DNA from 2 places in the Streptomyces sp. 891-h genome. Region 2 is predicted to be linked to the other one. Evidence: predicted binding sites of a transcription regulator. Region 2 holds the regulator's gene; the other holds the start of a gene.
What was found. Region 2 encodes HrcA, which represses chaperone genes, less so after heat shock. Its sites were predicted from a motif close to TTNGCACTCNGNNNNNCNGAGTGCNAA; they were not measured.

Region 1: the regulator HrcA is predicted to act here: its motif matches at 6,325-6,351, upstream of groL (chaperonin GroEL).

The regions. Positions count from the first base shown of each region.
Region 1 is NZ_CP050693.1:4,160,902-4,172,687, reverse strand. It holds gene HC362_RS18260 (transglycosylase SLT domain-containing protein) at 63-641, opposite strand; gene HC362_RS18255 (FAD-dependent monooxygenase) at 900-2,030, opposite strand; gene HC362_RS18250 (TetR/AcrR family transcriptional regulator C-terminal domain-containing protein) at 2,235-3,269, shown strand; gene HC362_RS18245 (GNAT family protein) at 3,320-3,973, shown strand; gene HC362_RS18240 (DUF427 domain-containing protein) at 4,074-4,409, shown strand; gene groL (chaperonin GroEL) at 4,513-6,141, opposite strand; gene HC362_RS18230 (cold-shock protein) at 6,577-6,780, opposite strand; gene HC362_RS18225 (MoaD/ThiS family protein) at 7,304-7,579, opposite strand; gene thrC (threonine synthase) at 7,722-9,056, opposite strand; SAM riboswitch class I at 9,074-9,240, opposite strand; gene HC362_RS18215 (glucosyl-3-phosphoglycerate synthase) at 9,427-10,428, shown strand; gene HC362_RS18210 (trehalose-6-phosphate synthase) at 10,472-11,786, shown strand, end outside.
Region 2 is NZ_CP050693.1:5,148,031-5,159,816, forward strand. It holds gene HC362_RS22490 (long-chain fatty acid--CoA ligase) at 1-1,039, shown strand, start outside; gene HC362_RS22495 (response regulator) at 1,047-1,643, opposite strand; gene HC362_RS22500 (SpoIIE family protein phosphatase) at 1,945-3,864, shown strand; gene hemW (radical SAM family heme chaperone HemW) at 3,942-5,165, opposite strand; gene HC362_RS22510 (DUF3097 domain-containing protein) at 5,224-6,066, opposite strand; gene HC362_RS22515 (MBL fold metallo-hydrolase) at 6,102-6,884, opposite strand; gene hrcA (heat-inducible transcriptional repressor HrcA) at 7,128-8,144, shown strand; gene dnaJ (molecular chaperone DnaJ) at 8,145-9,278, shown strand; gene HC362_RS22530 (nitronate monooxygenase) at 9,478-10,563, shown strand; gene HC362_RS22535 (16S rRNA (uracil(1498)-N(3))-methyltransferase) at 10,560-11,297, shown strand; gene HC362_RS22540 (histidine triad nucleotide-binding protein) at 11,536-11,786, shown strand, end outside.

The sequences.
Region 1 (11,786 bases), 990 kb from region 2:
GGAGGTGTTTCTCCCACCCGCTCCTTTTCGCATGCGGGGTGCTGTTTGAGCTCGATGGTGGCTCAGTAGGCGGAGTTGACGTTGTCCATGGAGCCGTAGCGGTCGGCTGCGTAGTTGCAGGCGGCGACGATGTTGGCGACGGGGTCGGTGAGCTTGTCGGGGGTTCCTTCGACGTGGTAGCGGTCGAAGGTGGGCTGGATCACCTGGAGCAGGCCCTTGGAGGGGGTGCCCTTCTGGGCGTTGATGTCCCAGTCGTTGACCGCGCCCGGGTCACCGGCCGACTCGCGGATGATGTTGCGCTTGATGCCGTCGTAGGAGCCGGGGATCCCGTGCTTCTTCATGATCGCGCGGGCCTCACGGATCCACCCGTCCAGATTGTCCGCGTACTCCTCACCGCCGGCCTGCTTGCTGTCGGCCTTGGCGTGGGCCTGCTCGGCCTTGGCGTGGGCGGCCTGGGCGGTCAGGTGCTGGGCGGTGGAGGCGGCACTGGCGATCGCGGGCTTGGCCTCGTGCTTGCCGGCGCCGGCGGCGTGGGCGGTGCCGGCCAGGGCGGTGGTGGCGATACCGGCGGTGCCCACGGCGGTCACAGCGGCAGCGGCCAGGCGGCGGGTGGGCTTGAGGGAACGCAGAGCAGTACGCATGCGAGCGGAGAGCCTTCCAGTGGGGGGACGTTCCGGCCGCGTCCGTCCCAGGGGCGCCCGTCGGGGGCGTGCATCCCGGTCTCATCGCGACCTGGCACCCACCCTGGGAACCGGCTCCCCCACCCGACAACTATGTGACCTACGACCCCTTTTCGTACCGAATGCCCGAAACGGTGCACCAACGGCCCGGAACCCCCAGTCCCGGCAGCCCGGACCTACGAAGCCGCCACGTAAGTGATCTGGACCCTATGGGCGGCCTCACACGCCTTCGCCTCCGCCGTCACCCAGGGTGAGGGCATTCTTCGCCCTGGTGAGGGACTCCTCGGAGGCACCCTTGCCAGGGTTCTCGGTGGCGAGGGCCTGATTGAGGGCGGCATAGGGGCGCATGCGCTCCTCGTAGCGGGGCAGCGCGATCGCCGGGTCGGCGGACCGGCCCAGTTCGTCCGCGAGGACGTACGCACCCACCAGGGCGAGACTCGTCCCCTGGCCGGAGAGCGGCGAGGGGCAATAGCCCGCATCGCCGACCAGCGCGACGCGGCCGCGCGTCCAGCCGTCCATATGGACCTGCGCCATGGCGTCGAAGTAGAAGTCGGGCGCCGTGCGCATGGCCTCCAGCAGCTTGGGGGTGTCGGCGCCGAGAGAGGACATGTTCGCCGCGAGGAGCCTCTTCTGCTGCTCGATGTCCCGGTAGTCGTGATCGAGCGACTGCGACATGAAGCCGAGGGTCGCGCGGAGCTCGGTGTTGTCGCGTACGGGATACAGGCAATAGCTGGCAGTCTCGCCCTGCACCCACACCTGCCAATTGTCGAGGCCCAGGAAGTTGTCCGTGCTGAAGACGGCCAGGTGGGAGCCGAGATGGCGGAGATGGTCGGCCTCGGGGCCGAAGACGAGGCGGCGCACTCCGGAGTGCAGGCCGTCCGCGCCCACTACGTAGTCGAACGTGCGCCGGGCTCCGCTCGCGAACGTGACATGGACACCATCCTCCGTCTGCCGGAGCGCCGAGATCGAGTCGCCGAACAGGAACTCCGCCTCGTTCCCGGCCTGGACGCGCCGATACAGGAGCGTCGTCAGGTCCTCCCGCAGCAGCTCTATGTCGTCGCTGTCCAGCCGGCCGCTGCTGTAGGTCATCTCGGCGGAGCGCCACAGTTCGTTGCCGTCGCTGTCGTGCATCGACATGCCACGCATCCGGGTACGGACCTCACGCGCCTCCTCGAGCAGGTCCATCCGGTCGAGTACCTCGAGCGCGACGCCCCGTACGTCGATGGCGTGGCCGCCGGTCCGCACGGAGGGCGCCCGTTCCACGACTGTGGGCGCGTAGCCACGGCGCCGCAGCCAGTGGGCGAGAGTGAGCCCGGCGACACTGGCGCCGGAGACGAGGACGGTCTGCATGGGGTCTCCCTTGGTACGGCGTACGCAACATCGGGTCGCGCACTGTCACCGTGCGACCCGCGACTGAATGTACGCCGTACACACCCCCCTCCCAACCGCTCCCAGCTGGCAGAAACTCACAGCTGAGCTAGGACAGCAGCAACCACGAGCTCCCTTCGCGCTGCTAGCCTCTGTTCTAGTACAGCCAACAAGAGGGGACCGACTGTGGCGCACTTCACACCGCCGTACGCGCGCATCGCGGCCGAGCTTCGGCGGCGTATCGCGGACGGCGAGCTCGCGCCCGGGGACCGGGTGCCCTCCACCCGGCAGATCGCCCGCGAGTGGAACGTCGCGCTGGCCACCGCGACCAAAGTGCTGGCCACGCTGCGTCAGGACGGGCTGGTCGAGGCCCGGCCCCGGGTGGGAACCGTGGTCGCACCCAGACGCCAGCGCCCCACCCCAGTCGGCACGAGAACCGGAACCCCGGCCGCGATCGAAACCCAGACCGCGACCGGAACCGGGGCCGAACGGGAGCTGACCCGGGAGCGGATCGTCCGCGTCGCCATCGGGATCGCGGACGCCGAGGGACTCGCCGCCCTGTCGATGCGGGGCGTCGCGGCCCGGCTGGGCGCGGCGACCATGGCGGCCTACCGCTATGTGAACAGCAAGGACGAGCTGGTCCTGCTGATGGCCGACACCGTTCTCGGCGAGCTCCAACTACCGCCGGACACCCCGGCCCACCCCCCGGCCACCCCGGATGCCCCGTACACCCCCGACACCCCGGCCAAAGCCCCCGCAGACTGGCGAACCCGGTTGGAACTGGGCGCCCGTTCCCTGTGGCAGCTGCACCGCGCGCACCCCTGGCTGGCCCAGATCGGTCCGCTCACCCGGCCGCTGCTGCTGCCCAACCTGCTGGCGTACTCGGAGTGGATGCTCAGCGCGCTGGACGGCCACGGTCTGCCCCCGGCGACCGTGCTCAACCTGAACGTACTGCTCTACAGCCACATCCAGGGGCTGGCCATCCAGTGGGAGCGGGAGACGGCGGCCGAGAGCAGCACCGGCCTTACGGAGGACGCCTGGATGGCGCAGCAGGAGGAGACCCTCGCGTCGCTGACCGCGTCCGGCGCCTATCCGACGTTCACCCGTCTGGTCGGCTCGCTCGGCACGGACGGCTACGACCTGCACCTGGACGAACTGTTCGAGATCGGCCTCGCCTCCGTACTCGACAGCCTGGAGCGGCGCATCGGCCGGCGGCCGTGAGCGACCGTAATTCGTTCGCCTGCGCACTCCCTCTTCGGCAAGCTCCCGTCATGGAGACCACGGAAGCCGGCGTATGGCCCTTGTACGGGCTGCGCCTGACGACTCCTCGACTGGAACTGTGCCTTCCGGATGCGCGTACGCTCGTCGAACTGGCGGAGCTGGCCGCCGGCAAGGTGCACGGCGACGCCGAGATGCCGTTCAGCATCCCGTGGACCGCCGCGAACCCCGAGGAACGCAAGCGCGGCTGCTTCCAGCACGTGCTGAGCACCATCGCGAACTGGCGCCCCGGGGAGTGGACGCTGAGCCTCGCCGTGCTGCACGAGGGACGGGTGATCGGGCGTCAGGATGTGAGCAGTACCGACTTCGCGGTCGTACGGGAAGCGGAGACCGGCTCCTGGCTCGGCGCGGCGCACCAGAACAAGGGCTTCGGCACCGAGATGCGGGCGGCCGTGCTGCAGCTGGCCTTCGAAGGGCTCGGCGCACGCGGCATGACGTCCGCCGCGATGACGGACAACCCGCGCTCGCGACGGGTGTCGGAGAAGCTGGGCTACCGGCCGGACGGTCTGCAGACGGTCGCCGTGCAGGGCAGGGCCCGCACCTTGGAACGGCTACGGCTCAGCCGTGCCGACTGGGAGACGCACCGCCCGGTACCGGTGAAGATGACGGGACTGGAAACCTCGGCCCTGGCACTCTTCGGGGCCTGAGGCCGAATCCGGGCACCGAGTCCGTACCCGGGCACCAAGGACGAGTTCAGCATCGAGGCCCAGCCCGGGCTCCGACAACCTCCGAAGGAAGGACCGCGCCATGGCCGCACAGGGGCATACGATCACCATCGAGGAAGGCAGCGAGCGCGTGCGCGTGGTCGCGCGTGACGGCCGGGTGCTGGCGGAGAGCAACCGGCCGCTGCTGCTGAGCGAGACCGGCTACCCGGTGCGGTACTACCTGCCGCCCGAGGACGTACGCACCGAGCTGCTGGCCGTCTCCGACACCCACACCCGCTGCCCCTTCAAGGGCACCGCCGACTACTGGTCGCTGGCCGACGGCAGCGCCCACGACATCGCCTGGTCCTACCCGGACCCCTACGACCAGGTGTCCGAGATCAAGGGGTACCTCTGCTTCGCGGACGTGGAGGTCGGCTGATCCCGGGGCCGTGCCCCCGAAGTCCCACCGGACAAGCGAAGGGCGGGCACCCCGTAGGGTGCCCGCCCCAGGCGGTGGGCAGCCGATCAGACGGCGAGCTTCCTCAGAAGTCCATGCCGCCCATGCCACCGCCGGCAGCCGCGTCGGCGCCCGCGGCGGCCTTCTCCGGCTTGTCGGCGATGACGGCCTCGGTGGTGAGGAACAGCGCCGCGATGGAGGCGGCGTTCTGCAGCGCGGAGCGCGTCACCTTGGCCGGGTCGAGGATGCCCTCGGCGATCATGTCGACGTACTCGCCGGTGGCCGCGTTCAGACCGTGGCCCGGGGTCAGGTTGCGCACCTTCTCCACGATGACGCCGCCCTCGAGGCCGGCGTTGACCGCGATCTGCTTGAGCGGGGCCTCCAGGGCCAGCTTGACGGCGGCGGCACCGGTGGCCTCGTCGCCCTCCAGCTCCAGCTTCTCGAAGACCGAGGAAGCCTGCAGCAGGGCCACGCCACCGCCGGCGACGATGCCCTCCTCGACGGCCGCCTTCGCGTTGCGGACGGCGTCCTCGATGCGGTGCTTGCGCTCCTTGAGCTCGACCTCGGTGGCGGCACCGGCCTTGATGACGGCCACGCCGCCGGCCAGCTTCGCCAGGCGCTCCTGGAGCTTCTCGCGGTCGTAGTCCGAGTCGCTGTTCTCGATCTCGGCGCGGATCTGGTTGACCCGGCCCTGGACCTGCTCGCTGTCGCCCGCACCGTCGACGATGGTGGTCTCGTCCTTGGTGATCTGGACCTTGCGCGCACGGCCCAGCAGGTCGAGGGTGGCGTTCTCCAGCTTGAGGCCGACCTCCTCGGAGATGACCTGGCCGCCGGTGAGGATGGCGATGTCGTTCAGCATCGCCTTGCGGCGGTCACCGAAGCCCGGAGCCTTGACGGCGACGGACTTGAAGGTGCCACGGATCTTGTTGACGACCAGCGTGGACAGGGCCTCGCCCTCGACGTCCTCCGCGATGATCAGCAGCGGCTTGCCCGACTGCATGACCTTCTCCAGCAGCGGAAGGAGGTCCTTCACGTTGCTGATCTTGGAGTTGACGATGAGGATGTACGGGTCCTCGAGCTCCGCCTCCATGCGCTCCATGTCGGTGGCGAAGTACGCGGAGATGTAGCCCTTGTCGAAGCGCATGCCCTCGGTGAGCTCGAGCTCGAGCCCGAAGGTCTGCGACTCCTCGACGGTGATGACGCCTTCCTTGCCGACCTTGTCCATGGCCTCGGCGATCAGCTCACCGATCTGGGTGTCGGCCGCGGAGATGGAGGCGGTCGAAGCGATCTGCTCCTTGGTCTCCACGTCCTTCGCCTGCTCCAGCAGAGCGGCGGAGACGGCCTCGGTGGCCTGCTCGATGCCGCGCTTGAGAGCCATCGGGTTGGCGCCCGCGGCAACGTTGCGCAGGCCCTCCCGTACGAGCGCCTGGGCCAGCACGGTGGCGGTCGTCGTGCCGTCACCGGCGACGTCGTCCGTCTTCTTCGCGACCTCCTTGACCAGCTCCGCGCCGATCTTCTCGTAGGAGTCCTCGAGCTCGATCTCCTTGGCGATGGAGACACCGTCGTTGGTGATCGTGGGGGCGCCCCACTTCTTCTCCAGAACGACGTTGCGGCCCTTGGGGCCGAGCGTGACCTTGACGGCGTCGGCAAGCTGGTTCATGCCACGCTCAAGACCGCGCCGCGCCTCCTCGTCAAAGGCGATGATCTTGGCCATGTGGGTTGGTCCTCCCTGGATTCCCCCATGCGCCGAGCGCAAGGGGAGGGTTGGATTTCTCCGGACCGCGTGGCGCCCGCGACGGACGGCCTGCGACCCGGCGGTTCCTTCCCCACCCGGCCTGCGGCCTCACCGACCCGGTCCTTCTCTGTCACTCTCACTCGCAGAGTGCTAACCCAATGATTAGCACTCGGGCATGGAGAGTGCAAGCGACGCCGAAGGCGTCTCCTTGAAGGGTGGTGGTCGGTGGGGGCACCTCCCGGCCGGAGGCTGGGGGAGGCCGGGAGGTGCCCCCAGGTCGCTCGCGCAGTTCCCCGCGCCCCTTCGGGGCACTCGCGCCGTTCCCCGCGCCCCTTCGGGGCGCAGAAGAGGGGCCGCACCCTGTGGGTGCGGCCCCTCTCTGCTGTGTCCAGCTCTCGCGCAGTCCGGCGGCACTCAGCCGGTCACGCGGACCATGTCCGCCTGCGGCCCCTTCTGACCCTGCGAGATCTCGAACTCGACCCGCTGCCCTTCGTCCAGGGTGCGGTAACCGTCCATCTGGATCGCGCTGTAGTGGACGAACACGTCCGCACCACCGTCGACCGCGATGAAGCCGTACCCCTTCTCCGCGTTGAACCACTTGACGGTGCCCTGAGCCATTCCTAACTCCCCTATTACTGGCCCTTGCACGAGCCCGCACTTCGCGAACCCGGGTCAGACCTCACCCCCACCGGCAAGCGGGGGCGTGCGCCGGAACGCGTCGACCGCCGCTGAATGTATCTGCACGGACGCCCTCTGCAACAGGTCAATCGGACGAGAATTCTGGGCACGACTGATCGGAAATATGCCTCAACTGCGGCCGGAGCAGGGCAAGTCGGGCCAGACATACGGAGCCTTCGCGACAATTGCCACTCGGTTTCCAACGGCAACTTGGCCCGTTGTTGTCGTGGCGCTGTCGCTTCCTCATCGCGCACACCGCTGCGTTCGACGCACGGCGGGAGAGGGAACTTCCGTCACTCTACCGCCTTCCGAACCACCTCTCGTCACATGGAATCGCCCCCTCCGGTTTTCCCCGGAAGGGGCGATCACCAGGTCGAACCGCAGGTGGCGACGGTCCGACAGCACCGAGCAGAGCCCGACAGGCCCGGACAGGACCCAACGGCTCCGAACGGCTCCGAACGGGTCAGCCGCCGGCCACCGCCGGGATGATGGAGACACCCGCGCCATCCGGGGTGGGCGTCTCCAGACCCTGCTCGAAGCGGACGTCGTCGTCGTTGACGTAGACGTTGACGAAGCGGCGGAGCTTGCCCGCGTCGTCCAGCACCCGTGCGCTGATGCCCGTGTGGTTCTTCTCCAGGTCCGCCAGCACCTCGGCGAGGGTGCCGCCCTCCGCGGTGACCTCGGCCTGACCGCCCGTGTAGGTGCGGAGGATGGTCGGAATCCGGACGTTGACGCTCATGTCGATCTTCCTAACGTAAGGGGAAAAGCACCCCGGGGTCGCGCTCCGGCCCCGCTGCCGCTTAAACACCGGGGGGCGGATTTCAGCCGTCCGGTGCTCGCCGGGGCCGGCCGGGCTGCCGGGAGGGCCGGCCGGGCGGCGGTCAGGCCAGGCCGGCCTCGCGGAAAGCGGCCAGGTTGGGGCTGATCACGGCGGTGGGCCGGGCCGTCGGAGCCACGGCGTCCAGGGTCTTGAGGCCGTCACCGGTGTTCAGGACGACGGTCGTGAGGCTCGGGTCGATGGCGCCGGACTCGATCAGCTTGCGCGTGACACCCAGCGTGACGCCCCCGGCCGTCTCGGCGAAGACGCCCTCGGTCCGCGCGAGCAGCTTCATCGCGTCGACGATCTGCTCGTCGTTCACGTCCTCGACGGCGCCGCCGGTGCGCTTGCAGATGTCGATCACATAAGGGCCGTCCGCCGGGTCGCCGATGGCCAGCGACTTGGCGATGGTGTCGGGCTTCTTGACCGGCCGGACGGCGGTGGTGCCGTCCTTGTACGCGCGGGACACCGGCGAGCAGCCCTCCGCCTGCGCGGCGAAGATCCGGAACGGCTTGTCCTCGACCAGGCCGAGCTGGATCAGCTCCCGCAGCCCCTTGTCGATCTTCACCAGCTGGCAGCCGGAGGCGACGGGGATGACGAGCTGGTCGGGCAGCCGCCAGCCGAGCTGCTCGCAGATCTCGTACGCCAGGGACTTCGAGCCCTCGGCGTAGAACGGCCGCAGGTTGACGTTGGTGAAGCCCCAGCCCTCGCCCAGCGGGTCGCCGATCAGCTCGGAGCAGAAGCGGTTCACATCGTCGTAGGTGCCGTCGATCGCGACGAGGTCGCCGCCGTAGATCGCGGCCATCACCACCTTGGACTGCTCGAGACCGTCCGGGATGAACACGCACGAGCGCAGCCCCGCACGGGAGGCGGCGGCACCCACGGCGCCGGCCAGGTTGCCGGTCGAGGAGCAGGAGAGGGTGGTGAACCCGAAGGCACGTGCGGCCTCCAGGGCGATGGCGACCGGGCGGTCCTTGAAGGAGTGGGTGGGGTTGCCGGAGTCGTCCTTGACGTAGAGGCCCCCGGTCACGCCGAGCTCGGCGGCCAGCCGGTCGGCCTTGACCAACTGGGTGAAGCCGGGGTTCAGGTTCGGCTTCTCGGCGACGTCGGCGGGGACGGGCAGCAGCGGCGCGTAGCGCCACATCGAGGCGGGTCCGGCCTCGATGCGCCTGCGCAGGCCCTCCGGGTCACCGGTGGGCAGCTCGTAGGCGACTTCCAGCGGGCCGAAACACTCCAGACACACGAAGCTGGGCCCCAGCTCGGTGCGGGTACCGCACTCGCGGCAGGAGAGGGCCACTGCGGCACCGAGGTCGTGGGAGGTGTTCCCGGACGGGGCGCCGGAGGTCCCGGCGTCGTCGGAGGAAGTGGTGCTGTTCGCTGCAACTGTCTGCACAGCCATGGAGGCGAGGCCCTTTCTCCTCATCTTCCCCGTGGCGTATCTCGTCACGGGCCGGAATTGGCACCGTCCCCACGAGGCGGTCTCGCCTTTGAGGTCCGCGTACACGGACGTCCGCGTACACGCGGATCGCGGGATGGTTGCCGGGGCTTCAACGGGCCGTTCCCTCTGCCCCTCTGGATGAGCTGCACTATGGCGCCGGACGGCAGGGAGCCGCTCGGGCGTTTGTCACGGCGACCCCGAGATGCGGAGGTCACCTGCGTTGTTCAAGACTGTAACGGACGGCGGTCACGCTTGAGAGGGACGTCCGAACCGCGAGATGGATCACCGCCGCCCCATGGATCACCCCCACCGACTACAGGAAGGCGCGCACGTGCTCGATGAAGTGGGCCAATGGCTGCGGCGCCGCTCCTGGCGCGTCGCTGACCGGCCGCTGGAGGCGCTCCTGGCGGCCAAGCGCCGCACCGGCACCACCGTCAGCGTGGTGCTGCCCGCGCTCAACGAGGAGGCCACCGTCGGTGACATCGTCTCGACGATCCGCAGCGAGCTGGCCTCGCCCCGCCGCGATGCCGCAACGCCGCTGGTGGACGAGCTGGTCGTGATGAACTCGGGCTCGACCGACCGTACGGCCGAGGTCGCGGCGGCGGCCGGGGCCGAGGTGATCCACCGGGACGAGGTGCTGCCCAGGCTGCCGACCCGGCCCGGCAAGGGCGAGGTGCTGTGGCGCTCGCTCCTTGCGACCAGCGGTGACATCGTCTGCTTCGTCGACGCGGACCTGCGCGAGTTCTCGCCGGACTTCGTCACCGGCATCGTCGGGCCGCTGCTGACGGAGCCGGATGTGCACCTGGTCAAGGCGATGTACGACCGGCCGCTGTCCGGCAGCCCGGCCGGCGGCGGGCGGGTCACCGAGCTGGTTGCGCGCCCCCTGCTCAACCTGCACTGGCCGCGGCTGGCCGGGCTGGTCCAGCCGCTGGGCGGCGAGTACGCGGCACGCCGTTCGCTGCTGGAACGGCTGCCCTTCCCGGTCGGCTACGGGGTGGAGCTGGCGATCCTGGTCGACACGCTGGAGCTGGTGGGTCTCGACGCGCTGGCCCAGGTCGACGTGGGCGTGCGGCTGCACCGCAACCAGGACGGACAGGCACTCGGCCGGATGGCCACCGCCATCTACGCGGCGGCCGAGCGCCGTATCGGCAGGGGCGGCCCACCGGCATACGAGGCGCTCAGCAGGTTCGAGGGCCGGTCCGGCGGAACGGAGCTGACCCAGTTCGAGCGGGACACGACCGGCTGTTTCGTTCCCCGCGGCCACCTGGTGGACGCCGAGGAGCGGCCACCGATGTGCACGGTGCCCGAATATGGGCAGCGGGTGGCGGCCTGAGGGTGCCCTTTTGAGCGGTTTCGGCGGCAGTTAGGCTCGCCGCATGGTCGCTGGAGCAACATCATCACAGGGAGCACCGGGACCGGAGGAGGCGGCGGCACAGGTCCTCGTCGCCTCGAACCGCGGGCCCGTGTCCTACACGCTGGACGACGACGGCACGCTCACCGCGAGGCGCGGGGGCGGCGGCCTGGTCTCCGGGCTGTCGGCCATCGGGCCCGAGGCGGACGCGGTATGGGTGTGCGCGGCGCTCGGTGCGGGCGACCGCGAGGCGGCCCGGCGCTCGGGAGGTCACCTGGACGGCGGCGACACCGGCGGCCAGTCCGTACGGATGCTCGACATCCCGGCCGACACCTTCGAGGCGGCCTACCACGGCATCGCCAACTCCGTGCTGTGGTTCACCCACCACATGCTGTACCAGACGCCGCTGGAGCCCGTCTTCGACCAGGAATTCGACCGCCAGTGGACGGCGTACGAGCAGTACAACGCCGCCTTCGCGGACGCGCTCGCCCAGGAGGCCGGGCAGGGCGCCACCGTGCTGGTGCAGGACTACCACCTCACGCTCGTCCCCGGCCTGCTCCGCGAGCGCCGTCCCGACCTGCGGATCGGCCACTTCTCGCACACCCCCTGGGCGCCCGCCGACTACTTCCGGCTGCTGCCCGACGAGGTCGCGGCGAAGGTGCTGCGGGGCATGCTCGGCGCCGACCGCACCGCGTTCCTGACCGCACGCTGGGCCCGGCTGTTCACCGAGTGCTGCCGTGGGGTACTGGGGGCCACGGTCACCGAAGGTGAGGACGGCACCCTCTCGGTGACGTCCGAGGGCCGTACGACGCGGATCGGGGTGCACCCGCTGGGCGCGGACGGTGACTTCCTGCGCGAGCGGGCGCACCGTGACGACGTGACCGAGCGGATGGCACAGCTGCGCGAGCAGGTGGGCGCGGGCCCGGACGGCAGCCCCAGGCGGACCATCGTGCGGGTGGACCGCACCGAGCTGTCCAAGAACATCGTCCGCGGCCTGTACGCGTACCGGCGGCTGCTGGCCGAGCACCCCGAGTGGCGCGAGCGCGTCGTCCATCTCGCCTTCGCCTACCCCTCGCGGCAGGACCTGGCCGTCTACCGCGACTACACCGCCGAGGTCGGCCGGGTCGCCGACGCGGTCAACGAGGAGTTCGGCACCGACGGCTGGACACCGGTCGTCCTGCACGTCAAGGACGACTTCGCCCGGTCGCTGGCCGCCTACCGGATGGCGGACGTGGCGCTGGTGAACCCCATCCGCGACGGGATGAACCTCGTGGCCAAGGAGATCCCCGTGGTCTCCGACGAGGGCTGCGCGCTGGTGCTCTCCCGGGAGGCGGGAGCGT
Region 2 (11,786 bases):
GCCGACGAAGATGTGCGCGGTGCCGCGGATCTTCGAGAAGGTCTACAACGGTGTCGCGCAGAAGGCGCGCGCCGGGGGCGCGGCCAAGTACAAGATCTTCCAGTGGGCCGCCGAGGTGGCCCGTGAGTACGCGCGGACGACGCAGGACAACCAGCGCCGTACCGGGGTCGCCGACGCACCCACCGGTCTCAAGGTCAAGCACGCCATCGCCGACCGGCTCGTCTACAGCAAGCTGCGGGACGCGTTCGGCGGCCGGATGGTCGGCTGCGTCTCCGGCTCCGCCGCGCTGGCGCCCGACCTCGGCTACTTCTTCGCGGGCGCCGGCATCCCGGTACTGGAGGGCTACGGGCTCACCGAGTCCTCGGCCGCCAGCTTCTGCAACCGCACCGACAACTTCCGCACCGGTACGGTCGGCAAGCCGGTGCCCGGCACCGAGGTGCGGATCGCGGAGGACGGCGAGATCCTGCTGCGCGGTCCCGGCATCATGCAGGGCTACCACGAGCTGCCGGAGAAGACCGCCGAGGTGCTGGAGGAGGACGGCTGGTTCCACACCGGTGACATCGGCGAGCTGACGGACGACGGCTATCTGCGGATCACCGACCGCAAGAAGGACCTGATCAAGACCTCCGGCGGCAAGTACATCGCGCCCGCCGAGGTCGAGGGCCAGTTCAAGGCGATCTGTCCGTACGTCTCCAACATCCTGGTGCACGGCGCGGGACGCAACTACTGCACCGCGCTCATCACCCTGGACGAGCCGGCCATCACCGCCTGGGCGGCCGACCACGAGGATCTCAAGGGCAAGCCCTACGCCGAGGTGGTCACCTCCGAACAGGTGCGCGGCCTGGTGGACGGCTACATCGAGCAGCTCAACGCGGGGCTCCAGCGCTGGCAGACGATCAAGAAGTTCCGCGTCCTCCCCCGTGACCTGGACATCGAGCACGGCGAGCTGACGCCCAGCCTCAAGATGAAGCGCCCGGTGGTGGAGAAGGAGTTCGGCGACCTGATCGAGGAGATGTACGAGGGCGCCCGGGAGCGCTGAGGTGCTGTCAGCCTCCGCGCAGCTCGTCCAGCGCTTCGGCCAGCGCGGCGACCTCGCGGGCCAGCCGGGCGGTGTCGGCCGTACCGCCGGCCGCCAGGTGGCTCTCCACCGCCGCCAGGCGGCCGGCGAAGTCGTCCAGCCGGTGCTGCTCCTCCTCCAGCAGTCGGCGTAACCGGCGGTTCTTGCTGTACAGATCGAGGAACACCGCGACCTTGGTGCGCAGCACCCAGGGGTCGAACGGCTTCCTCAAGTAGCCCACGGCGCCCATCGCGTAGCCACGGTAGGCGTAGCCGGCGTCCTGCGCGGTCTCGTCCCCGGTCAGGAAGATGATCGGGACATCTTTCGTCTGCTCGCACCGCTTGATGCGCTGCGCCGTCTCGAAGCCGTCCATTCCCGGCATCGCCGTATCCAGCAGGACCAGTGCGAACTCCTGCCGCAGCAGCGCCCGCATCGCCTCCTGGCCGGACCGTGCCCGCACCAGCGGCACATCGAGGACGCCGAGCACGGCCTCCAGCGCGACGAGGTTGTCCTCCATGTCGTCGACGAGCAGGATGCCGGCGTCATGTCCGGCGCCGCCGGTATGCGCTGGGGATTCTGTGGTCATTGCCGCCCCGTTGGCTGTCGTGGTTCCGGGCCGGTCGCGCACCGAGCGCCGATCGCGGACCGGGAAAGGACCGGGAATGGACCTGGACAAGGACCGGGAACGGGACCTGGGAAGGCGAGCAGAGTACCCGGCGGTTGCCCGATGTCAACCGTTCACAGCGGAAAACGGCGGTGTTCGGCCACGATTTCCGTGACTCCGTGCGTATGACCGGGCCCCTTCTGTCACCCTTGCTCTACCGCGCCGAGCGCGGTGAGGGAACGGCCGGGGGGAGTGCCCGGGGGAGAGCCCGGGGAGGGGTGCGATGGACAGCGCGGACGAGGCGGACACCACAGCGGCGGACAGGCAGCACAGGGCGGACAGCACGGCCACGGCACCTCCGTCGGATGCGTTACAGCCCGGCGGTGAACTGCCGCACGCCATCCGTACCGAACTGCCGGGCAACGCGCTCGCGGCCTCAGCTGCGCGCGGCTTCGCACACGCCGTGCTCGACAGATGGGGCGTGCGCGGCACCTGCGCCGAGGACACGGTGTTACTGGTCAGCGAACTGGTGACCAACGCCGTCGTGCACGCGGGCACCTCGGTCGAGGTGGAGTGCCGCTACGCCGCCGGGGTCGTCTACGCGGAGGTCGCCGACCGCCACCCCGCCCGCCGGGTGGCCGCGCACGGTGAGGAGGGCCACGGGCTGCGGCTGGTCGGGGCGCTGGCCAAGGAGTGGGGCATCAGCTATCGCAGGGACCGTAAGGCCGTATGGTTCCAACTCGGTCCCGCACCGCACGCTCTGCCGGCCGACGAGGACGAGCCGGGCACGATCGCGTCCCACTGCCCGCCCGGCGAGCGCCTGCCCGGAGTCTCCGCGTATGGCGAATTCCCGCCGCTCGAATTCCCCGCGCCGTCCGGAACCCCCGCGCCGTGCGAGTTCCCGCCCGGCGGGGCCGGTCCCGGAGCGGCCTGCCCCGGCGAAGCCCCGGCCGCCCCCTCGGACGGGTACCGCGAGTGGACCGGCAACGGCGCGCTCTCCTTCCTCGCCGAGGCGTCCGACCTGCTGGCCGGGCACACCGACGAGGACAAGGTCGCCTCGCTCGCCGGGCAGCTGATGGTGCCGCGCTTCGCGGACTGGTGCGCCGTATGGCTGCGGGACGACGAGCGCTCCCGGGTGCCCCGGCTGGCCCGGGTCTGGCACGCGCAGGAGAGCCGTATCGAGGAGCTGCGCGCCGAACTCGCCGGACAGCCGCCCGTCCCCGCGGCCGGCGTGCTGCCCGGCCAGGCGTCCCCCTGGTGCCGGCCCGGCGAAGCGTCGGACGGTACGCCGCAGGGCGCCTCGGTCCTGTGCGAGCTGGTCGTCGGCGGCCGCCCCGTGGGCGCGCTGGTGATCGGGCGCGCCGGGCTGCTGCGGATACCGGACGAAGTGCTGGGACTGGTCGAGGACTTCGCACGCCGGGTGGCGCTCGCCGTGCTCTCCGCGCGCCGCTACGCGCTCCAGGCGAACATCAGCCAGATCCTCCAGCGCGGGCTGCTGCCCCGCGAGAAGATGCACGTGCCAGGGCTCGACACCGCGCTCGTCTACGAGCCGGCGGGCGAGGGCGCCTGGGCGGGCGGTGACTTCTACGATCTGCTGCGGCTGCCCGACGGCCGCTGGCGCTTCGCGCTCGGCGATGTGTGCGGCAACGGCCCGGAGGCGGCCGTGGTCACCGGACTGGCCCGCCCCGTGCTGCGGCTGCTCGCCAGGGAGGGCCACTCGGTTCCCGAGACCCTGGACAGGCTCAACCGGGAGGTGGGCGAGCAGGCGCGGTTCCTCTCGGTCGTCTACGGCGAACTGTCCTTCCGGGACGGGCTGGTGGACTGCACGCTCACCTGCGCCGGGCACCCGCTGCCGCTCGTCAGGGACGCCGCGGGGACGGTGTGGACGCCCGCGCGGCCCCAGTTGCTCCTGGGCATCGCACAGCAGGTCAGCTACGAGTGCCAGTCCTTCACACTGCGTCCCGGCGACACCCTGCTGTGCGTCACCGACGGGGTGACCGAACGCCGCAGCGGCCGCCGGCTGTTCGACGACGGTGACGGTCTCGCGGCCCGGTTCGCCGCCTGTACGGGACTGGACGCGGCGGCCACGGCCGAGCACCTGCGCCGAGCGGTGTACGCCTTCGCGCCCGACCTGCCCGCCGACGACCTGGCCATGCTGGTGCTGCGGGTGCCGGAACCGGCCGAGGCCGTACTCGACGGCTGACCGCACCGGGAAACGACTGCGCCCCCGGCCCCGGGAAACGGCTGCGCCCCGGTCCCCGGGAAACTCCGGCCCGCCGCTCAGTCCACCAGGTCCCTGACCACCGCGTCCGCCAGCAGCCGGCCCCGCAGCGTGAGCACCGCACGCCCCTCGTCGTACGGGCCCGGTTCCAGCAGGCCCTCTTTCCGGGCCCGCTCAGCGGCCCGCGCACCCTGGGGCGCGAGCAGCGAGAGCGGGCAGCCCCGGCTGAGCCGTAGCTCCAGCAGGATCCGCTCGACGCGCCTGTCCTCGGCGGTGAGCAGCTCGCGCCCCGCGCCGGGCGAGCGGCCCTCGGCCATGGCCTGCGCGTACCCGGCGGGGTGCTTGACGTTCCACCAGCGCACGCCGCCCACATGGCTGTGCGCGCCGGGGCCGACGCCCCACCAGTCGGCGCCCGTCCAGTACAGCTCGTTGTGCCGGCAGCGGGCGGCCTGCTGGCCTCCGGCCGCCCAGTTGGAGACCTCGTACCACTCCATACCGGCCGCCGTCAGGCGCTCCTCGGCGATCAAGTAGCGGTCAGCGTGCACGTCGTCGTCGGTCATCGGCACCTCGCCCCGCCGGATACGCCTGGCCAGCTGGGTGCCCTCCTCCACGATGAGCGCGTACGCGGAGATGTGGTCGGGCCCCGCGGCCAGCGCGGCGTCCAGGGAGGCGCGCCAGTCCTCGTCCGTCTCGCCCGGCGTGCCGTAGATCAGGTCGAGGTTCACATGGGAGAAGCCCGCCTTGCGCGCCTCCGCGACGCACTCCTCGGGGCGCCCGGGGGTATGCGTACGGTCCAGCACACGCAGCACGTGCGGGCGGGCGCTCTGCATACCGAAGGAGACCCGGTTGAAGCCCTGGTCGCGCAGCTCGGCGAGGTAGTCCGGATCCACCGACTCGGGGTTCGCCTCGGTGGTGACCTCGGCGCCGTCGGCCAGCCCGAACTCGTCCCTGACCGCCGCGAGCATCCTGCCCAGATCGGCGGCGGGGAGCAGGGTGGGCGTGCCGCCGCCGACGAACACCGTCTCGACCCGGCGTGGATCGTCCCCGAGCACCTTGCGGGCCAGCCGGATCTCCCAGGCGGCCTGCTCCGCGTAGCCCTCACGGGAGGTTCCGCCCAGCTCGGTGGCGGTGTAGGTGTTGAAGTCGCAGTAGCCGCAGCGGGTGGCGCAGTACGGGACGTGCAGATAGAAGCCGAGCGGGCGGCCGGCGGCGCCGTCGAGCGCCTGCGGGGGCAGCGAACCGTCGCGGGGCACGGGCTCGCCGTCGGGAAGTGCGGAGGGCATGCTCCCATTGTCCGGCACCGCCGGGTGTCCTACGGGGCAGCGGCCGATGTGCGCACCGTCACACGGTGACGAAGTCGATCAGTTCTTCGACGCGGCCCAGCAGCGCGGGCTCCAGGTCCTTGTAGGAGCGGACCCGGCCCAGCAGCCGCTGCCAGGCGGCGCCGGTGTTCTCTGGCCAGCCCAGGGCCCGGCACACCCCGGTCTTCCAGTCCTGGCCGTGCGGCACCCGAGGCCAGGCCCGGATGCCGGCGGACTCCGGCTTCACGGCTTCCCAGATGTCGATATAGGGGTGCCCCACCACCAGGACGTGGTCCCCGCTCACCTCGGCGGCGATCCGCGACTCCTTCGAGCCGGGCACCAGGTGGTCGACCAGCACCCCGAGCCGGGCATCGGGGCCGGGCGAGAACTCCTCGACGACGGCGGGCAGGTCGTCGACGCCCTCCAGATACTCCACGACCACCCCCTCGATCCGCAGATCGTCGCCCCAGACCTTCTCGACCAGCTCGGCGTCGTGCCGTCCCTCGACGTAGATACGCCCGGCGCGCGCCACCCGGGCCCGCGCGCCGGGCACGGCCAGGGAGCCGGAGGCGGTCAGCCGAGGCCCGGCCGCCGCGGCCGCTGCGCCGCCACCGGAACCGGTCCGGGGGCGTACGAGCGTCACCGTGCGCCCCTCCAGCAGAAAGCCCGCCGGTGCCATCGGGAAGACCCGGTGCTTGCCGAAGCGGTCCTCGAGGGTGACCGTCGGGCCCTCGGCCGTCTTCTCACACCGCACGACAGCCCCGCAGAACCCGGTGCTGACCTCCTCCACCACCAGGTCCGGCTCGGCGGCCACCTCGGGCACGGCCCGCTTCCGCCTCCAAGGAGGGGTGAGGTCGGGGTTGTCGTAACGGCTGCTGCGCATGCCGCACATTCTGCTACGCGCCCGGTGCCGGGCGGCTACATCCCGTACGACGCGAACCGGTGTGCCAGCTCCTCCCGTTGTGCCCGGACGAACTCCGCGTCGACCACTGCCCCGTGCCCCGGTACGTAGACCGCGTCCTCGCCGCCCAGCGCGAGCAGCCGGTCCAGCGCGGCGGGCCAGCGTGAGGGGTGCGCGTCGGGTCCCGCCTGGGGCGTGCCGGACTCCTCGACCAGGTCGCCGCAGAAGACGACGTCGGGGGAGCCGGGCACCAGTACGGCCAGGTCGTGCTCGGTGTGCGCGGGGCCGACATTGACCAGTACGGCCTCGCGCCCGCCGCCCAGATCGAGGGTGAGCTGCCCGCTGACCGCGTGGTGCGGGCGCACCAGCACATCGGCGGCCTCCGCGGCCTCGTCCTCCAGCAGCCCGTTCGCCACGGCGTCGTCCCGCAGCACCTCGGCGCTCCGGCTCAACAGCTCGGCGGCGCCGACCGCCGCGTACACCTCGGCGCCGGAGAAGACGGCCGTGCCGAAGACGTGGTCGAAGTGCGGATGGGTGAGGACCACCCGCGTCACCCGGTTCCCCAGCCGTGCCCGCACATCCGCGCGGATCTCGGCGCCCTCCCGCAGCGAGGACCCGGCGTCGATCAGCAGCACGCCGCCGTCGCCGCCGTCACTGCCTTCGACGCTGACGGCGCCCACCGTCGCGTCCCACTGCGGCAGTCTGCGCCGCAGCACCCCGGGCGCGAGCTGCTCCCAGCGCCGGTCGCCGGCGTCACCGGCCGACGAATTCTGCCTGGTGTCTTCCCCGAACGGCTGCATGGGACGACGCTAACCGCAGCCCGGCGACGGCGCCCTCGGCGCACCGCCCCTCGGCGCACCGAAAGGAGCGGGCGGGGCCCGGTGGCGCGGTACCGTCGGGCCTGCGATCAGGCGGCCCTTGCCCTGGCCGTGGTGACCGGCCGTACACTGGCTCAGGGACTTGGCACTCCGGCACGAAGAGTGCCAGAGACAGACCGCCAGGAACGGGACTGAAGACCAGCGGCCGGACGGGAGGTGTGCGCCTTGCTCAGCGAGCGTCGACTTGAAGTCCTCCGCGCCATCGTCCAGGACTATGTGGGGACGGAGGAGCCGGTGGGCTCCAAAGCCCTCACGGAGCGTCACAACCTGAAGGTGTCCCCGGCCACCGTCCGCAACGACATGGCGGCGCTGGAGGAAGAGGGGTACATCGCCCAGCCGCACACCAGCGCGGGCCGGATCCCCACCGACAAGGGGTACCGCCTCTTCGTCGACAAGCTCGCCGGGGTCAAGCCGCTCTCGTCGCCCGAGCGGCGCGCCATCCAGAACTTCCTGGAGGGCGCCGTCGACCTCGACGACGTCGTCGGCCGTACGGTACGGCTGCTCGCGCAGCTCACCCGGCAGGTGGCCGTGGTGCAGTATCCGTCGCTGACCCGTTCGACGGTGCGCCACGTGGAGCTGCTGGGGCTGGCGCCCGCGCGGCTGATGCTGGTGCTGATCACCGACACCGGGCGGGTCGAGCAGCGGATGATCGACTGCCCGGCGCCGATCGGGGAGACGGTATTGGCGGACCTGCGCGCCCGGCTCAACAGCCGGGTCGTCGGTGAGCGCTTCACCGAGGTCCCGTCCCTGGTGCAGGACCTGCCCGAGGCGTTCGACGCCGACGACAGAGGCACGATCCAGACGGTCCTGGCCACCCTGCTGGAGACCCTGGTCGAGGAGACCGAGGAGCGGCTGATGATCGGCGGCACCGCCAATCTGACCCGCTTCGGGCACGACTTCCCGCTCACCATCCGGCCCGTACTGGAGGCCCTGGAGGAGCAGGTGGTCCTGCTGAAGCTGCTCGGAGAAGCCAAGGACCCGGGTATGACCGTACGAATCGGGCATGAGAACCAGCACGAGGGACTGAGTTCCACATCGGTCGTCTCGGTCGGTTACGGTTCGGGCGACGAAGCAGTCGCCAAACTCGGCGTGGTCGGACCGACCCGCATGGACTACCCCGGAACGATGGGAGCTGTACGCGCAGTGGCACGGTACGTCGGACAGATCCTGGCGGAGTCATAAGTGGCGACGGACTACTACGCGGTCCTCGGCGTGCAGCGTGACGCCTCGCAGGACGAGATCAAGAAGGCGTTCCGCAGACTCGCGCGCGAGCTGCACCCGGACGTCAACCCGGACCCGAAGACCCAGGAGCGGTTCAAGGAGATCAACACCGCTTACGAGGTGCTCTCGGACCCGCAGAAGAAGCAGGTCTACGACCTGGGCGGGGACCCGGCCTCGGGCGCGGCGGGCGGCGGAGCCGGCGGCTTCGGCGCGGGCTTCGGCAACTTCAGCGACATCATGGACGCCTTCTTCGGTACGGCGGCGCAGCGCGGCCCGCGCTCGCGCACCCGCCGGGGCCAGGACGCCATGATCCGGCTGGACATCGACCTCGAAGAGGCCGCGTTCGGCACCACCAAGGACATCCAGGTCGACACCGCCGTCGTCTGCAACAGCTGCAACGGCGACGGCGCGGCGCCCGGCACCTCGGCGCAGACCTGCGACATGTGCCGTGGCCGCGGTGAGGTCTCCCAGGTCACCCGGTCCTTCCTGGGCCAGGTCATGACCTCCCGGCCGTGCCCCCAGTGCCAGGGCTTCGGCACCGTGGTGCCGACCCCCTGCCCGGAGTGCGCGGGCGACGGCCGGGTGCGCTCGCGGCGCAGTCTGACGGTGAAGATCCCCGCCGGGGTGGACAACGGCACCCGCATCCAGCTCGCCGGCGAGGGTGAGGTCGGCCCGGGCGGCGGACCGGCCGGTGACCTGTATGTGGAGATCCACGAGAACGCCCACCCGGTCTTCCAACGCCGTGGTGACGACCTGCACTGCACTGTCACGATCCCCATGACGGCTGCGGCTCTCGGCACCAAGGTGCCGTTGGAGACGCTGGACGGCATGGAAGAGGTGGACATCCGGCCCGGCACCCAGTCCGGACAGTCGATTCCGCTCCATGAGCGGGGTATCACCCACCTGCGTGGGGGCGGTCGTGGCCAGTTGATCGTCCACGTGGAGGTGACGACGCCGACGAAGCTGGAGCCGGAGCAGGAGGAGCTTCTGCGTCGGCTGGCCAAGCTGCGTGGCGAGGAGCGCCCGACGGGCCAGTTCCAGCCGGGCCAGCAGGGCTTGTTCTCCCGTCTGAAGGATGCCTTCAACGGGCGGTGAGGGGCGGCTGTTTGTTTCGGCCGGGGGCCCGGGGGTTGTCCCCCGGGGGTGGGGTCAGCCGGGCCAGCAGGGCTTGTTCTCCCGTTTGAAGGATGCCTTCAACGGGCGGTGAGGTGCTGCCGCTGACCCGGCCGGGGGTCCGGGGGTCGCCCTGGATGGGTGCGGTCGGGTCGTGGTGGGGGCGTGACAGGATGTGGCCATGGCCAACTCGTCGCCCTCGATCTCCGAGCTGACTGCGCATCCCGTCATCCAGGCGCCGATGGCAGGCGGGGTCTCCCGTCCCGAGCTGGTCGCCGCGGTGAGCGAGGCGGGGGGTCTGGGTTTCCTGGCCGCCGGCTACAAGACGCCGGAGGCCATGTACGAGGAGATCCGGCAGCTCCGGCAGCTGACGGGGCGTCCGTTCGGCGTCAACCTCTTCATGCCGCAGCCCCCTACCACCGACCCGTCCGCGGTCGACGTCTACCGCGAACAGCTCGCCGGTGAGGCCGCCTGGTACGAGACGGAGCTGGGCGACACCGACTGCATGACGGACGACGCGTACGAGGCGAAGCTGGCGATCCTCTTCGACGACCCGGTACCCGTCGTCTCCTTCCACTTCGGCTGCCCCGCCCCCCGGGCGCTGGAGCGGTTCGCGGAGCTGGGCACCCGCACCATGGTGACCGCGACGTCGGTCGCCGAGGCGCGGGCCGTGCAGGCGGCCGGTGCGCACGCCGTGTGCCTGCAGGGCATAGAGGCGGGCGGACACCAGGGCACCCACCGCGACGACGCGCAGGGTGACCGGGGGAGCGGCGGTATCGGGCTGCTGTCACTCCTCACACAGGTCAGGGAGGCGGTGCGGCTCCCACTGGTCGCCGCGGGCGGGCTGATGCGCGGAGAGCAGATCGCCGCCGTCCTGGCCGCCGGTGCGGTGGCTGCGCAGTTGGGCACCGCCTTTCTGGCCACCGAGGAGTCCGGAGCACATCCGCTGCACAAGCGGGCGCTGACCGATCCGCTCTTCACCCGCACCGAGCTGACCCGGGCGTTCTCCGGACGCCCGGCGCGAGGGCTGGTCAACCGTTTCATCAGGGAGCACGGCCCGTACGCGCCCGCCGCCTATCCGCAGCTCCACTATCTGACGGCGGACCTGCGCAGGGCGGCGGCGAAGGCGGGGGACCCGCAGGCGATGGCGCTGTGGGCGGGTCAGGGGCACCGGCTGGCACGGGAGTTGCCCGCCGGGGAACTGGTGGAGGTGCTGGTGGCGGAGCTCGCCGAGGCGCGTGCCGCACTCTCGGAGGCGGCTTCGTGAGCGCGCCGGTCTTTCTCGCCGACTCCGGTCTTCTGCGTCCGGGCCCGGTGGTGCTGGACGGGCCGGAGGGGCGGCACGCCGTCTCGGTACGCAGACTGCGGCCGGGCGAGGAGGTCGTGCTGACGGACGGCGCGGGAACGGGCGCGTACGGGAGCGTGACAGCCGCCGAGGGCAAGGACCGGCTGACGGTCGACGTCCGCGAGGTCCGCCACGAGCCGGAACCCCGCCCCAGCCTCACCGTCGTCCAGGCGCTGCCCAAGGGCGACCGGGGCGAGTTGGCGGTGGAGACGATGACGGAGACGGGCGTGGACGCCGTCGTTCCGTGGGCCGCGTCGCGCGCGGTGACCCGGTGGAAGGGCGAGCGGGCGGCCAAGGCGCTCGCCAAGTGGCGGAACACGGCACGGGAGGCCGGGAAGCAGGCGCGTCGGCTCCGCTTTCCCGAGGTGACCGAGCTCGCCTCGTCGCGCCGGGTCGCCGAGCTGCTGGAGTCCGCGGACTTCGCCGGGGTGCTGCACGAGGAGGGCAGCACCCCGCTGGCCACCGCCGAGCTGCCGGTGGCGGGGGAGATCGTGCTGGTGGTGGGCCCCGAGGGCGGGGTAGCCCCGGAGGAACTGGAGCTGTTCGCCGAGGCGGGTGCCGCGCCGTTCCGGCTGGGGCCGAGCGTGCTGCGGACCTCGACGGCCGGTACGGCTGCCGCCGCCGTTGTGCTCGCCCGCTGCGGCCGCTGGAGCTGAGCGACCGGGCGCGGGCCGGACCTGGGCCCAGGACCCGGTCCTGGGCCCGGACCCGGTCCTGGGCCCGGACCCGGTCCTGGGCCCGGACCCGGTCCTGGGCCCGGACCCGGTCCTGGGCCCGGACCCGGTCCTGGGCCCGGGACCCGGACCCGGAACCGGTCCTGGGGACGAGGGCGGGGCGCGGCGGGCCCCGAGCCGCACGCCGGGGCGCTGACGGGTGCTCGGGTAACATCCCGGCATGGCTTCCAACGGAGAACCGCAGCCGGACTGCCTGTTCTGCAAGATCGTCGCGCGTGAGGTGCCCGCGACGCTGGTGCGGGAGACCGACACGACCGTCGCGTTCCGGGACATCAACCCGCAGGCGCCCACCCATGTGCTGGTGATTCCCAAGGCGCACTACCCGGACGCGGCCTCCCTCGCGACCGCCGCGCCCCAGCTGATGGCCGATGTGGTGCGGGAGGCCGGTGAGGTCGCGGCGATGGAGAAGAT